Regions from separate parts of the Peribacillus aracenensis genome, predicted to be linked through region 2. Evidence: riboswitches for the same ligand, from Rfam matches in the RefSeq annotation. Region 2 holds a riboswitch; each other region holds the start of a gene.
The links. Region 2 has a riboswitch for preQ1 ahead of N0M92_RS09755 (VUT family protein). Riboswitches for the same ligand answer to the same signal wherever they lie in the genome.

Region 1: linked by a shared signal. The riboswitch ahead of N0M92_RS24450 (QueT transporter family protein) and the one ahead of N0M92_RS09755 (VUT family protein) in region 2 are both predicted to bind preQ1.
Region 3: linked by a shared signal. The riboswitch ahead of queF (preQ(1) synthase) and the one ahead of N0M92_RS09755 (VUT family protein) in region 2 are both predicted to bind preQ1.

The regions. Positions count from the first base shown of each region.
Region 1 covers NZ_JANZMJ010000035.1:50,507-53,786, forward strand. Annotated here, with positions in the region: gene N0M92_RS24445 (TVP38/TMEM64 family protein) at 107-763, opposite strand; gene N0M92_RS24450 (QueT transporter family protein) at 886-1,371, opposite strand; PreQ1 riboswitch class I at 1,378-1,422, opposite strand; gene N0M92_RS24455 (YbaK/EbsC family protein) at 1,593-2,114, shown strand; gene N0M92_RS24460 (hypothetical protein) at 2,246-3,058, shown strand; gene N0M92_RS24465 (DUF3892 domain-containing protein) at 3,135-3,280, opposite strand, start outside.
Region 2 covers NZ_JANZMJ010000007.1:100,533-103,812, forward strand. Annotated here, with positions in the region: gene N0M92_RS09745 (PadR family transcriptional regulator) at 1-146, shown strand, start outside; gene N0M92_RS09750 (hypothetical protein) at 483-632, opposite strand; gene N0M92_RS09755 (VUT family protein) at 653-1,195, opposite strand; PreQ1 riboswitch class I at 1,246-1,288, opposite strand; gene N0M92_RS09760 (SRPBCC family protein) at 1,504-1,980, shown strand; gene N0M92_RS09765 (SRPBCC family protein) at 2,025-2,465, shown strand; gene N0M92_RS09770 (HD domain-containing protein) at 2,690-3,280, opposite strand, start outside.
Region 3 covers NZ_JANZMJ010000014.1:51,955-55,234, forward strand. Annotated here, with positions in the region: gene N0M92_RS15130 (YfmQ family protein) at 1-199, shown strand, start outside; gene N0M92_RS15135 (BA3454 family stress response protein) at 527-817, opposite strand; gene N0M92_RS15140 (DMT family transporter) at 909-1,766, opposite strand; PreQ1 riboswitch class I at 1,897-1,942, shown strand; gene queF (preQ(1) synthase) at 2,047-2,547, shown strand; gene N0M92_RS15150 (aspartate kinase) at 2,751-3,280, shown strand, end outside.

The DNA.
Region 1 (3,280 bases), on a different contig from region 2:
TCCCTGATTTTAAGACATTTCTAAGGTAAAATTACATACACATTTTAACAAACTATCGGAAAAAAATATATGCAGATTCCTAAATAAAAAAACAGGATCAAAGTGGTCACCTGTTTTTTCTGAAAAAGGTTTGTTTCCTTTTCTTTTTTGCACGCTTATAGATAATGAAAAATAGTAAGAGGACGAGTGCGAGTGCTGCTAGCGTATATTGGTTCATTTCAACAGATAACAGTCCATATGGAATGAGCGAAAGGAAGAAAAAGTAAATAAGGTTACCAAGTGCCGTCGCTAATAAAAAATCCTTGAAAGTGACGGTGCTGACACCAGCTACCAAGTTAATTAAGCTTGTTGGGATCAGAGGGAAAATCCTGCCTGTAAAAACGTACATGAAGCCATGCTCTACAACAGTTTCTTGCCATTTTTCGCTAATTTTCTTTATGAGAAGTTCCTGAAACCAGTTTCTTGCTGCATAAAAAATGAAACCTGAGGCAACAACGCTTGTAAACCAACTCCATAGATATCCATATATGAATCCGAATATCGTGACATTGATGGTCAGGAGCAAAATTAAGGGGATGATTGTAAAAGAATTTTGTACAAACATCAATACGAATGTCACAATAAATGTAAGCAAAAGGTTTTCCTTCAAAATGCCAATAACAGAATCCAGATCACTTTTCCAAACCAAAGTGAATAACTCTGCATTATAGAAAATAAATATTGCGATTACCAATAGACCGATTATGGTCAGGATTTTTTTCAAAGGGCCACCACCATTCTTACTAGTAGTTTATCATTTTCGAGTTCATTGGTGAAAAAAAGAGCTGCCGCATCATTGCAGACAGCTCTTTTCCATTATAGTGGGTTTCAGACACGAAGATTCCATTAAAGCCACTTTTCAAACTGAATTCTTTTGTTCATTCCATAAATGATTGGCGCTCCAATCAAGAGGACAACGAATTCACCGACAGCCGTGGTCATCCAGCTTAACCAGAATGGGAAGCCCAGGGCAAGATTCAGCTCAATTGCAATTAAAAACATTGTGAACGTGAAAAAGATAATCGTTGCGATCATCCGTCCTTTAATGCCTTTTATGAACCGAGAAACAAAAATGACAAGCAACAAGGCGAGCAGAGATTGCCCCACCCCGAAAATCAAGTCATATGGCACCATCGGGGAAAAGAGCAGATTCGATATGAAGACTCCGCCGACGATACCGTAGATATACTTTTTATTGAATACAATCAGATGATTCAATATTTCCGGTACACGAAATTGGAACATCTGAAATGATATTGGTTGGAATACCAATGAGACCGCCACATACAAGGCAGCCAATAACCCGCTTATTACGAGTGTACGAACATTCATTTTACTCTCTCCCTAGTTTTTTATCGTGGGATGGTTACGAACCACGTTTAGGCGTTTGCCCGATGTTTAATAGTATCCCATGTAAGCTTGTTTCGTCAATTTGTAAAGAATGGTTTTAATTTATAAGTTTTCAAGCAGGGGAAGTAGCTCAATTGGATTTTGATTTATTGCAATGATGGATGATATTATTTCAATATGTACTTCAAAGGAGTGAATATAGGATGTCAATCGAGAGTGTCAAAAGCCATTTTAAACAATGGGATCGGGAAGGCGATGTAATGGAGTTCGAAACATCAAGTGCTACGGTGATTGAAGCAGCGGAAACCATCGGTGTTATCCCAGCGCGGATTGCTAAGACTCTTTCCTTTAAGGGAGAAGGTGAAAAAGCCATTTTGGTTGTTGCCGCAGGGGACGCGAAAGTGGATAATAAGAAATTTCGTCAGACGTTCGGTTTCAAAGCACGTATGCTTTCACCTGAAGAAGTGCTTGCACAGACCGGCCATGCCATCGGAGGGGTTTGCCCGTTTGGTTTGGCAAATGATCTAGCTGTTTTTCTTGATGTATCGATGAAACGCTTTGATACATTGTTCCCGGCATGCGGCAGTGCGAACTCTGCCATAGAACTTAAACTCGCTGAGTTGTTTGAATATTCAGGTGCTAAGGATTGGGTGGATGTATGCAAAGGTTGGGAAGAGAAGGAAAATGAGGAAACGACGGTAGGCAATGCAGTTAATGGCCTTTGATGGTTTCATAAAATCCACATGAATGGTATTGAGTCCACTACGGTGGACTTTATTTTAGTGGCGGCGGCATACATTTTCTATGATTTAAGCGGAAAATCGGGCGGAAAGTGTTCCTGAGTGGAGGTTGAAAGATGTTAAATGAAAGCAAAAGAAAAGGCAATAACTGCTATTTTAGTCTTAAAACTCTTTATGAAGAGAATATAACGGTTAAGAGCATTGCCCAGGAGCTTGAGTTTTGCCATAAAAACGATCTGGCAGTGGATATCCAGAAAGCATTGGAAAAAAAGAACTTTGATATATTGGCAGTGCAAGATCAGGGGGAAATCATCGGGTATATCGAAAGGGAAGAACTCGGTGATGGAAGCATTTCTGAATATTTGAGAAACTTTTCACCAAGGGAAATGGTTTCGGATTCAACCCCTTTGATCCAGCTTCTCCAGATTTTCAAGAATAAAACAAGGGTGTTCGTATTAGAGAATAATTCGATTAAAAAGTTGATTACCCATGCCGACCTTCAAAAGCCTCCGATCAGGATGCTGATATTCGGATACATTACTTTATTGGAAATGAGGATGAGCGATATCATCCAGGATAGATTCGGCGATGGCAGCTGGTATCCAATGATCAGCGAAGACCGTTTTGAAAAGGCAACCGAATTATATAGAAGGAGAATCGATAAAAACGAGGATATCAATATAATCGAGTGCCTGCAAATCAGTGATAAATTCGATATCATACATAAAGATAAAGATTTGAGGCGCTTCTTCCAAATCCCTTCGAAAAGTAAAGGGAAGAAGGATGCAAATGCCATCCGGAAATTACGGGATAAGATTTCCCATGCTAATGAATTGGGTCTGGACATGTCATGGATGGAAATCATCGAGGTTGTCGAGTCCTGTGGCCGACTGCTCGAAATCTCTGAATCCTATCAGTATGAAAAATAAGGATCCAGCTAATCATGCGGGTTCTTTTTTAGCGCATCCAAATAGAAAAAACTGCCCATATCGGGCAGTCTCCCCCTTAAAACTCCGGCAGTTGATCCAGATTATTTTCTTTTATCCCATCGGGCTCACTCCGCAATATGTCACGTCCATATTTATGAAAGACGTCAACATTGGCCAGGTTGCCTGCTTTGGCTTCCGAAAGGGCTGTGGGGTAGTCGAGTT
Region 2 (3,280 bases):
TCATTACAGGCCATTGGAAAGAGTCAGATTCAGGCCGCAGGAAATATTATCATGTCACCGAAAATGGACAAACCGAACTTGAACGGAAACGAGAATGCTTTTACTTCCTGGAAAAATTAGTCCGGAAAAGCGCAGAGCAATTCTAAACAAAATAAAAAGCTCTCTGCACCCATTACTTGGAAAGGCGCAGGAAACTTTTTTTTGCTGAGTTTGGGCTGTTTACTCGTGAATTTGCTGTTTTACTCGTGAGTTTCGCGCTTTTACTCGTGAGTTTTGCACTTTTACTCGTGAATTCATACCGCACTCATGATTTCGCACCATTTACTTGTGAGTTTCGCACATTTACTCGTGAGTTTTGCACTTTTACTCGTGAGTTTTGCACTTTTACTCGTGAGTTTTGCACTTTTACTCGTGAATTCATACTACACTCATGATTCCGCACCGTTTACTCGTGAGTTACTCCGTTCACGCAAAAAAAAGACCTAATTAGGTCTTTTTTTGTCTATTCCTTTATGCTTGCGATAATTGGCGCAAGAGAGCTTCATACAATCCCCTTGAACATGCGGGCCATATTTTTCACGAAAAGCCTCGAGGCAATAGCATTTATCTTTTTCTTTTTTGATTCCATCCATCGAGTGCATCCCTCCTAGCTTTAACTGGAGACTACACGTTTCTCCAGCTCTACGTTGATTCGTCCCAACAGTACGGCACCAATTGACTGAATGATCGTTTTAACGATGATTTGGCCGATGACCGCAGCAGGTACTGCTTCCCATGGCAATATATTGGCACCCAATGGACTTAGGCCAATCACGACAAATATCACCGAATCGAAAAACCCTCCAACGATTCCGCTGTAAAACACTCTCCAGCTCATCGGGAGTTTTAAACGGGTATATATTTCCGTATCCGCTGTTTCTGCGACCACGAACGATAATGCGGAAGCAAATACAATCAATAACGTATCTCCTAATAAAAATGATACACACGCAGATAAAATAAGTGCAGTGACGATACATATATAGGTCTTTGCGCGGCCGAATTTATTCTGGACGAGATCTCGAAAGATGAAGGTTCCCCCAATGAGCAATGTACCCATCGGAATGATGAACATGCCAAAATGCAATGGCGCAAAAGCTGCTGTAACCACATTCGCCGTGATGATGGATACTAAATACAATAAAATTCTTAACATTTCTTAATTCTCCTTATACAGAAAAAACAGCACCCTAAGAAAGAGCACTGTTCCCCTTAGTTTTTTTGAGAGGGTAGCTAGAACCTCTTCCGCCCGAGCGGATTATCATTTTCCTTATTTATCGTAGCTTGAAAGCGATTGGAAATCAAGAAGTTTCCATATGGCTTGCACGGACAATGGTCAATTCAATGACTCTGCCGATTTTTGTCGCAGAAAACTGCTTGACCAGCTGTATATGAAAAGCCGAAAATGATTGATAGAATAATGTTACGATCTTGATATGAGGTATAAACGCGAGGAGGAAAAAGATGATAAAAAAACCATCGTTTGTTCATGCTATTTATATCGCAACCACACCAGAGAAGCTTTGGGAAGCCCTGACGAGCGGTGAGGTCACGAAGAGGTACCATTTTGGATGCCAAGTCCAGTCTGACTGGCAAGAAGGCTCAAGCGTTACATATATGCTGGAAGATGGGCGTATTACTGATCATGGTAAAGTACTCAAGTGTGAGCCGCTGCACCTGCTCTCGTTCACTTGGAACATGACAGGAGACGAAACACCTCGCGAGCAGCCTACCCGGGTCACTTTTATACTGCAGCCCATGGATGATTCGACTTTGAAATTAACGCTTAGGCATGAAGAGCTTCTGGAGACGGATTTCGTATATGATGATCATACCTTTGAAGGCTTGAATAATGGATGGCCAGCAATTCTAAGTAACCTGAAGAGCTTGCTTGAAACGGGACGGACCCTGCCGCCGATAACAGTAGTTCGGGATCATTAAGTGGTAGTGGAAAACTTAAAAAAATCGAAAGAGAGTTGATAGTGATGGATACGCAAATAATCACGAAGTTTAAAATAGCCAAACCAACCAAGGAAGTGTTTGAAGCCATAGTGGACCCAGAAAGAATCGGGAATTTCTGGTTCTCATCGAGTTCTGATAGATGGGAACAAGGCAGGACGCTTACATTGAGATATAACGAATACGATGCTGAAGTGGCCATTCATGTATTGGAAGTAGAGGAAAATAGGAAAATCGTGTTCTCATGGGGAGGAAATGATCAAGAAACGATTGTTACAATTACCCTAAAAGAGTCGGATAAAATGAGTACAATTATTGAAGTGAACGAATCAGGTTTGAAAGAAGACGACCCCGAATTGATAAATAAAATGATAGGACAAAAGGAAGGTTGGGTTTATACATTAACATGTTTAAAGGGTTACTTAGAAAATGGGGTTAATACTTTGAGAGCATCTATAATTTTTTAATTCTTAAATGGTGCTGGTTCAGATAAAATGCAGTTGGGCGTCCTGACTCCCGGCACAATGATACTTAAGATTTTTAAGCATGTTGGGTCCTATTGAGTCTTACCTTCTTTCCTTAATCAAGGTCAAAGAAAGCATACGGGAGGAGACTTTAAATTCTTCCGAGAAAAAACTCAAGGATGGATATCACCCTTGAGTTTTACTTTCCGTATGGTTGGACATGACATTTAATCGGAAATCACTTTTAGATATATGCCCTTCGAAGCTTTTTCATAGGCTTCCATTCCCATTTTCTTAACTCTTTCTGATAAACTGGATGCTCTTAATAATTGGGTTCCTTCAATAACGGAAGGATCAATAAGGCGCACTTTATTTTTCCGATGTAAATCGTATTCCAATTGATTTTCTATCACCTTTACGTTACCATGGATCCGTTTTAACAGGTTTTTCACCTCATGGTCTTCAGTGGAGCTTAACAAGGACATAACTTCTTCATCTGTACCGAGTAAGTCATCAAGGCTGATCAGATTTTTAGCCAAAGCCAATTTTAAGGTCTTTGCCAATACATCATAGCCATATATATTAAGTGGGTTCATGAAAAAATCAATAACTTCACTGTAATACGTTTTCACAAACCATTCCGCCGATTCAATATTATCCAGATACATCCTTCCATTTATTATGATTACATGGTCTAAGAAGTCTTGAACGGATTCCAGTGTGATATGTCCATATTGATACATATCCCGGAGAGTATAATCTACCCGATCGGCGCATAACTCAGGTGCTGGCTGTTCAAGCAATTCCCATTTTGATTG
Region 3 (3,280 bases), on a different contig from region 2:
GTTTTTACACCCAGAGAACAGTGGGATTCCATTGGTCATTGATACTAAAAGAAGCAAAAAGGATGTTAGGTTATTTGTATACATTTACAATGACCACGTCGATGTAGTCAAACAGTACAAGAAGAAAGTCATTTCTTATAGTCTTCTTTCAGATAGCCTCCAAGAGCGTTCCGTGCCATTAATAAGTAAATTAGTTTAATAAAAAAATGACGGTCTCTTTAAGGACCGTCTTAGACTGTAGACAATTTAACCGTTAATTTCCACTCCAGGGACTCGCTTTTCACGCAGGAGTCTCGTACCCTGCGTTTCAATTAACTTAATATAGAACCCTTTTGTCTACAGACTGAGACCGGTTTTTAATGAATTTTATTAAAAATCTAGTACACAAACTGACATCTTAATTTTAGTTTCTTTTGGAAAATGCAATTAAAAGAGAGGGAATTACTGTAAGAGGTTCTTTCATCGTGCATATGAAATTATTTAAATGGTAATAAAAAAGCAGGTATCTATTGCGATGCCTGCCTTTTTATGCTTTCCATTGTTTTTCAACTTGATGAAGCGCTTGTTGTAAAATTACTTCATGATCTGTATCCGGTTTAGTAAGGACGTTAGTTTGATAAGATTTTCCTTGAAAATCAACCGTTACCGTAACTTTTACCATTATGCATCTTTCCTTTCCTAATTCAGAATTAAATGGGGTGGTTGTACCTATTTCTTTAATACCCGTGACAGAGGATTTTTCAAACATTTCAAAAGTAGTAAAACATAAAGAATTAATATTCAAAATTATCTGATATTTCAGGGAGCGTGTCAACACTTTTTTTTGACCACCCTATTTCCCGGCACAATAAAAAAACGACCTGGCTTGTACTCGTAGCAGCCAGGTCGTCTTTGTAAATGAACTATATTCATATTTTAGTCAAGATAATGCCGATTAATGCTGCAAGTACGCCGGCAACTTGATAGTTTTTTAGTTTTTCCTTGAATAAATAACATCCTGCGAATACGACAACTAAACAGTTCAGGCTGACGACAGGGAAGATGATGCTTGCGATGCCAGTGTTCAACGCAAAGAAATAACATCCATAGCCTATAGTGCTTAAAAGGCCTACCAAGGAACCGATTTTGATTTCCTTTAGCTTGATTTTTTCCTTTTTAAAGGCCAGAGCCGAAAGAAGATAAAGAGTTCCGCCTCCGTACATTGATACCAGAATATCAAGGGAATTTAAATGAAGACGTGTTGATGTCGTCATAAGAATGCCTAGCACACCAAAAGATAAAATGGATAATAATGTGTGCATCATCCATGGGACATATTGATGGTTGCCTTTAGCATTAGGTGTATACTGAATGACTAATGTAGCGAGAAACATGCAGACGATTCCACTCCACTGCAAAGTAGAAATATGTTCGTGAAAAATTAAAGCTGCACAGAGAATGGGGAATATTGCATTCGCTGCGATTAAAGGAGATGTCAAGCTTGCCGGTCCTTTTTCAAAGGCGCTTGCCATCTGGATATTACCATTAGCGTTCAGTACCCCAATGGCTCCACCAAGCATGATGGACAGCCAGTTAAACTGTAAACCATCCACAGATACTCCATAAGATATGGCCAAAATAAAAGCTGAAAAATAAAAGAAGAATTGGATATGTACTTTTGAGTAACCCTTTCCGCTACTCCATTTAAAAATGCTGTTATTGATTCCAAAACATAAACTAGTGATGAGGGCTGCAAAAATCCACATTGACGTAATCTCTTCCTTCATGTAGGATAAACTTCTTCTACATTTTAAGCCGAATGCATGCAGGAATCAAACCAAATTTTAAAAGTATGATTGACAGATTAGATATTTTTTTCTATATTTACTATGACAATTTTAAAATATTTCCCGATAAACGGGAGAGGTTCATAGCATCACCCTCTTAAAAAAACTATGGCTTTGATATTTTTCGCGAATCAACCATATCTTTGAGGAGATATGGTTTTTGTTATATAGAGGCCCATTTTATGAATCTCCCTGAAACGTGGGATTAGGAGGACTTTTAATGTCTGGAAGAAAAGAAGAAGAGTTAAAAAAAGATATCACACTGCTTGGGAATCAAGGAACAAAATATACATTCGACTATGCGCCTGAAATCCTTGAGTCATTCGATAACAAACATCCGAACCGGGATTATTTCGTCAAATTCAATTGCCCGGAATTCACTAGCTTATGTCCGATAACGGGCCAGCCGGACTTTGCGACCATTTACATAAGCTATATTCCAAGTGTGAAAATGGTGGAAAGCAAATCATTGAAACTTTATTTATTCAGCTTCCGCAATCACGGTGATTTCCATGAAGACTGCATGAACATCATCATGAATGATTTAATCGAATTGATGGATCCTAAATATATTGAAGTCTGGGGCAAGTTTACACCTAGGGGCGGAATCTCCATCGACCCTTACACGAATTATGGGAAACCAGGTACGAAGTATGAGGAAATGGCGGATTACCGCTTGATGAACCATGACTTATATCCTGAAACCGTGGATAATCGCTAAAGAATAGGAGAGACAATGGGCAAATGCCCGTTGTCTTTTTTAGTTTTTTAGCTATTATCGATTAGTGGTCTTGTTGTTTTGTCCTTTTTAAAAATACATTTGTCCTTCAGTAATGGAATTTCCACTTGATTGTTTCGAGAAAAAGCGTAATAATAGGGAGAGATAATTTTGACAGAATATTTACGAAAATAGGGGTTGTCGAGATGAAAGTTGCAAAGTTTGGTGGAAGTTCACTTGCGTCAGGTGAACAGTTGAGAAAGGTATTCGAAATTGTTGTTTCTGATCCAGAGAGGAAGATTGTAGTCGTTTCGGCTCCAGGGAAACGCAATTCCGATGATATAAAGGTGACGGATTTATTGATTGAAGCTGCTGAACAGCAGCTGCGCGGGGATAACGGAGAGCATTTGATAGAGGATGTCGTATCCCGCTATGCGAGCATTGCTGAAGAACTGGATATATCCGAGAGTGTCGTCACTGGGATCCGCGAAAATTTAATGGCGCTGTTGCATGCAGACCAAACTAACCCGAAGCGCTATTTGGATACTTTGAAGGCAAGTGGCGAGGATAATAATGCAAAGCTGGTCGCAGGTTATTTCCAAAGCCTTGGAGTAGAGGCGCAGTATATAAATCCGAAAAAGGCTGGCTTGATCGTAACGGATGAAGGTGGATTTACCAAGGTGCTGCCAGAATCTTATGATCGATTATATGCTCTGCGTGATGAGCCTGGAATCGT